One region of the Cellvibrio sp. KY-GH-1 genome, then DNA from elsewhere that is predicted to be linked to it. Evidence: predicted binding sites of a transcription regulator. Region 1 holds the regulator's gene; the other holds the start of a gene.
The links. The regulator PhoB, encoded in region 1, activates phosphate uptake and scavenging genes when phosphate is short. The targets are predictions, from matches to a motif close to TGTCATAAANNTGTAACA.
Positions count from the first base shown of each region.

Region 1 (3,213 bases):
TTACATCTCAACCATCCAGATCAGTCTGCCCGAGGCCGATGTCGTGGAAGTGTTTAATAGCGGCGGCAAGCGAATTTTCCAGGTCAGTGCTCTGCAAAATATCCCGGCAGTCGCCAATTTCCAGCTGAATTACGGATTTCAGCAAACAATTGCCAATCAAAACGTATGGCGTGATGTCGCTATTCACGACACCATTACCGGAGCCATCAACGGTATTTTCCCACTCAGCACATCTTCCAGCCTGCTGGTGGATGCGGCTAGTTGCGTCCAATAATATTCCCGATTAAGGGAATATTATTCCTGCATGATAGTTACTTTAACAATCAAGCAGGCCAGCGATAAAACGCCCTTGTGGCGCATTTTTTAATGTTAACGTTAAAGTATGCGCCACTCGGTCAACCCTCTCGATAATACTCACCGAGCAGCACGTTTTGCGGCTTCATCTACCAATTCGATAAGCGTTAGCACCGATTGCCGATGCAGGTATCGCAGTTTCACGCGGTGCAGCCATCTATGACGCTATTAGCGATCAACGGAAACCTCCGATTGACGCCCTCCTGTGACATTATCGAAGGTCATACTTGGTAACAAAATACATCGCCTAAACACACTAACGAACAATACAGGTTTGGCGGAGCGTTTGCCCCTTAGAACAGCGTTCATAAAGATCTTACGTGCTATATTTCCCCCAAATATCCTGCACACTGTCATAAATGTGTAACACTGAACTTATTTAATAAGCTGCAATATTAGCTTCATAAATACCGAAGCTTCCCGTGGTTTACTCAGGCAGAGCACCTTTATGACTGGTCGCAAAATTCTGATCGTTGATGATGAATCCGCTATTCGCGATATGTTGCGCGTGGCACTGGAGATGGCTGAGTATCAAGTCATGGAGGCGAGCAATGCGCAGGATGCTCACGGCCTGATCATTGATGAAAAGCCTGACTTAATCCTGCTCGACTGGATGATGCCCGGCACCAGCGGTATCGAATTGGCGCGCCGGTTGAAGCGCGATGAGGTGACCTCGGCAACTCCGATCATCATGCTGACCGCCAAAGGTGAAGAGGACAACAAAATTCAGGGCCTGGAAGTGGGCGCTGACGATTACATCACCAAACCCTTTTCCCCGCGTGAGCTGGTCGCGCGCTTGAAGGCAGTATTGCGCCGCGCCGATCCGCAAATCAATTCCGCCCCCATTACCGTTCAGGGCTTGTGTCTGGACCCCGCCAGCCACCGCGTGACCATCAATGATCAGTCGGTCGATATGGGCCCCACCGAATATCGGCTGCTGGAATTTTTCCTCACTCACCAGGAACGGGCTTATACTCGCAGCCAATTACTGGATCATGTGTGGGGCGGCAATGTTTATGTGGAAGAGCGGACGGTAGATGTGCATATTCGCCGCCTGCGCAAAGCTCTGACCATAGACGGCCATGAAGACTTGATCCAGACCGTACGCGGTACCGGTTACCGTTTCTCCACTCGCATTGAAGCCTGATTTCACTCTGCGGTGAGTATCCGGAGGTAGAAACCTCTGCAAGACCATCGGAGACAGGGACGTCGACGATGAGCCCCCATGGATGGGTTCACGGCGTGTCTTGCAGAGGTTTCTACCTCCGGATACGGATTAAGAACTAAGAGGCTCCCCCTTGCTTAAAGGTTTCAGTACCGAACTCCAACGTATTCTGGTCATCCTCGTTGTCTGCAGCGTGATTGGCTTTTTTAGCGACCATTATGCGCTTTGGATGCTATTTGGCTGTGCGATTTATATTCTCTGGATGCTCTGGCAGATGCGCCGTCTCAACCAATGGCTGGTGCGTCAGGAGAGCGAACACCCGCCCGAAGCCAGCGGTATCTGGGGCCAGATCTTCGACAATATCTACCAATTACAACGCGACCAGCGGCTGGAAAAAGAAAACCTGCAAGCGGTGATTAAACGCATTCAGGAAATCAGCTCTGCACTAAAAGATGGCCTGGTAATTCTGGATGCGCGCGGCCATCTGGATTTCTGGAACCCGGCCGCACACCGAATGCTGGCGCTCAGCACCAAAGACCAGGGGCAATCGGTCATCAACTTTATCCGCCACCCCAAATTCGTGACCTACTTTGAAGAAGGCAACTACGAGGAACCACTGGAACTGCCGTCCTCGCGCTTCGCGTCCAAACAGCTGCAATTCCAGATCACCCTGTTTGGCAAGAATGAACGGTTAATTGTAATTCGCGACGTAACACAGCTGCATAACCTGGAAAAAATGCGCCAGGACTTCATTGCCAACGTCTCCCACGAACTGCGTACACCGCTGACGGTTATCAACGGCTATGTAGAAACCCTGGTGGATAACAACACTACACCTACGTGGATTAAGCCGTTGCAGCAAATGTTGCAGCAATCCAAGCGCATGTCGCTATTGATTAATGATTTGCTGGTGTTATCCAAACTGGAAACCACTGAAGCCGGCCACAACCACAAGCCAATCAATATCGAACAGCTACTCGCGATTGTAAAAAGCGAAGCCGAAGTGTTGAGTAAAGAAAAGGAACAGCAGCTCACGCTCATCTGCAACAACACCACCAAGCCCTTGCAGTTACCTGGAAATGAAAAGGAATTACACAGCGCCTTTTCCAACCTGGTTATCAACGCGGTAAAGTACACGCCCAACGAAGGGCGTATTAGTCTTTTGTTATGGCAGGATCAGAAACATTTTTACTTTTCCGTCAGCGATAACGGGCCAGGTATAGAAGCTCAACACATCCCACGCCTTACCGAGCGCTTCTACCGCGTCGATGCCAGCCGCAACAGCAGCACGGGCGGTACTGGTTTGGGATTGGCAATCGTGAAGCATGTACTAATGCGCCACGATGCTGAATTGCAAATCACCAGCGAACCGGGCCGGGGCAGTACCTTTACCTGCATATTTCCTCTACCGCAAAAGTAACCCTTCGTGATATCAGCTCGCTTGGCAGAAAAGTGACAACCTTGTCAATTTTTCTGCTTTCCCACCAAAAGTCGAACTTGACTGGCACTTAAAGCCGGAATTGCTTCGCAAATTCGCACTTAATGACAAAACTATTACCCTATTGACTTAAAGTCGGACCGGATAAAACAACGTTGTCATTTTAGACTCGATCCCCATGCAATGATCCTGACGCCAAGTGCGCAGGGAACTGCATGAGTTAAATAACAAGCGATTACCCTAAGGTTCGCACTGG
Region 1 covers NZ_CP031728.1:4,169,086-4,172,298, reverse strand. Annotated here, with positions in the region: gene D0C16_RS17630 (hypothetical protein) at 1-274, shown strand, start outside; gene phoB (phosphate regulon transcriptional regulator PhoB) at 803-1,501, shown strand; gene phoR (phosphate regulon sensor histidine kinase PhoR) at 1,653-2,939, shown strand.

Region 2 (3,213 bases), 1.5 Mb from region 1:
CCCAAATTGCACGTTGGATTCCGGTGTTAATACTTTGTTGCGCCATAAGGCCCAGGTATCTTTGGTGCGGCGGCGAACATCTTTACCGCGTTCTAATACAATGGGTTTAAAGCCCATTTGCGCGAGCGTCAGTGCAGCAAATAAACCGCAGGGACCAAAGCCGATTACTAGTGGGCGTTCGGTTAAATTGTCTGGTGCCTGAGCAACCGGGTAGTAATTAGTATCGGGAGCGGGGCGGATATTTTTATCATCGGCAAAACGCTGCAGAATTTTTTCTTCATTATTTACTTGCAGGTCGATGATATAAACAAAAGTGATTTCACTGTTTTTTTTGCGCGCATCGTAGCTGCGTTTAAACACGGTGAATTCGAGCAGATCGGAATCTTTAATTTTCAAGCGCTGGACTATGGCTTTACGCAGGTCGTCAGCGGGGTGATCCAGCGGCAGCTGGAGTTCGTTAATGCGGATCATATTAGCTCCTGGCCGGTGACTTTCCGGCAAAGGGGGTTGGAAGCCCGCGCATTTTACGCGGGATTACGCAGGTGATCCACTCTGTTTTATCGGGAGGTATTCTTAATCGTGAGGGGCATAACTATTGGTTGTCTAATGTCTGGATGTACTTGAAAACACCATAAACTACCCGGGCCATTTGCTCATAATCAAGCTTTTCATAAGTGTCGCTGGCGTGATGATAGTGACTATTTCTATAGAAAGAGGTATCGGTCACCATGACTGCCGGGTAGCCATGAAACCAATAATTCCTATGGTCTGAGAAATCTATACCAGTGACCTGGCTGGGAGCATTAATAGAATAGGCATCCAGATCGGTGTATTTATTGATAGCCGCTTTTAACGGAGTAGCCTGGTTAGCCAATAATTGATCCACTATGGCAATAAAATTTCCCCTGTTGGGATAAAACAAATTCAGCAGAGGAATGGGAAATGATTGGGAGTTTGGTTGCTCTGAAAAGTAGCCAATCATTTCTAACGAAATCATTAGTTTTACGTTCAGGTTATTTTTACGCAGCGATGCTGCATGCACAAAACTACCCATGAATTCGGAATCAAAATAAGGTGGCTCTTCCAGTGTGTAGGCAACCAACTGAACTTTGTGTGTTAGATTTGCTCCTTGCAATAATTTCCCCAGTTCAATTAAGCCTGCCACACCGCTGGCATTATCATCGGCAGCGGGGTGTTCGCCGTAGGCATCGTAGTGAGCACCAATAACAATTACTTCCGTTGTATTAGGGCCAAATTCTGCAATAACATTTTTGAAGTCTGTGTTCTCTACCTGATAGGTTTGATAGTTGACGCTGGTTGAGTATTGTTCAAGTTGGGTCTTTATATACTCAGCCGTTGCGTTTAAATTGTTTGGGTTTTCACTATCCCGTGGAATAGCATTTTGGCTAAGAAAAATAACCCTACGCTTAAGGTCTTCAGGGTTTATAAATGAGAGAGTTTCATCTGTAGTGGATTTCGTAAAAGCGGGACGGGCAATTGCCAGCCAAAGTAAAAAAATTATTGCCCCGAGAACTAATAAAATTCGTAACAAAGATTTAGCGAGCCTAACCATTATTTCTCCGTTGTAATAAAGCTGTATTTTGTTGGTCTTAACTAAGCATCAAGTCCACCTGCTGCTAAATGGCCATGGATTGTCATCAAAGCTTCATCCAATAGCAATCTTCCCGTCACAAATCGTCACCATCCTTGCGGGCTTCTGTCTTCGTAATCAACCTTTTTGAAGGACAAACCCATGCAATTTACACGAAAACTATTGCCACTGATGCTAGTGGCGAGCTTGCCAATATTGATGACCGCCTGTGGTGGTGACGATGGTAAAAATGGCACCAATGGTACTAACGGCACTAATGGCAGCAATGGCGCTAATGGTTCTAACGGTGCAAAAAGTTTACTGAGTCAAACGGTACTTGCCGCCGGCAATGCCCAGTGTTTTAAAGGTGGAGTGAAAATTGAAAGTGGTGTGGATGCCAACAACGACAATACTCTGCAATCTACTGAAGTTTCCCAAACCACGTACCAGTGCGATAAAAGTGTAATCAATACGCAGATGAATTTTAATCGCGTGGCGACTCTGCCCAGTTGTATGCAAATTAATGCAACTTGTAATACCAATGATGTTACCGCGGCAGAAATTGTAGCGGCAAGTACCGATGGTATGACTCTGGTGTATACCGATAGCCCTAAAAACCAAATCGGTTTTGTTAATATCGCCAACCCCGCGCAACCCAAAGCAACTGGTGTGCTCGCGATGGGTGGCGAGCCAACGTCTATTGCTGTGAAAGGTGCGAATGCTCTGGTTGCCGTAAATACCTCAGCGGATTTCGTTAACGTATCTGGCAAATTGGCAATTGTTGATATAGCAACCAAGACTCTGGTTCATAGCATTAATCTTGGTGGTCAACCGGATTCTGTAGCAGTCAGCCCCGATGGGAAATATGCGTTGGTTGTGATCGAAAACGAACGCGATGAAAGTTTAAATGGCGGTGTTCCTCCACAATTGCCAGCGGGCAAATTAGTGATCGTGGATTTGACCGCAGCAGCGCCAAGCGCATGGACCACGCGCGACGTAAATTTAACGGGAATTGCTGCACTTTATCCGTCTGACCCGGAGCCGGAATATGTCGACATCAACGCTGACAATATTGCGGTGGTAACGCTGCAGGAAAATAATCACATTGCGTTAATCAATCTAGCGACTGGTGAAGTCATTCGTCACTTCAGTGCCGGTAGTGTCGACCTCGTCAATGTGGATTTAACTGATGATCGCCCGGCAGTTATTAAACCAGTGGAAGTACAGAAAGCGCGCTTGCGTGAGCCGGACGGCGTGAGTTGGATTAACACTGATTATTTTGCGACTGCCAACGAAGGCGATTTGAATGGTGGTACACGTGGGTTCACGGTATTTAACAAAATGGGCGAGGTGGTTTGGGATTCAGGTTCCGAATTGGATGACCTGGCAATTCGCTTTGGCCACTATCAAGATCGTCGTTCCGATGCTAAAGGCAACGAGCCGGAAAATATTGAGTTGGGCGTGTTTGGTAACGAACGTTTCCTGTTTGTAAATTCCGAGCGTTCCAGCTTGATTTTTGTGTACGACTTGGCTGATCCGAAAAAACCTGTGTTTAAGCAAGCCTTACCAGCTACTGCAGCACCAGAAGGTGGTTTGGCAATTCCTGCGCGCAATTTGTTAGT
Region 2 covers NZ_CP031728.1:5,647,190-5,650,402, forward strand. Annotated here, with positions in the region: gene D0C16_RS23455 (NAD(P)/FAD-dependent oxidoreductase) at 1-471, opposite strand, end outside; gene D0C16_RS23460 (M28 family peptidase) at 593-1,573, opposite strand; gene D0C16_RS23465 (esterase-like activity of phytase family protein) at 1,754-3,213, shown strand, end outside.
Region 2: a site for PhoB is predicted at 1,585-1,602, ahead of D0C16_RS23465 (esterase-like activity of phytase family protein). Genes of this name have one in related genera too.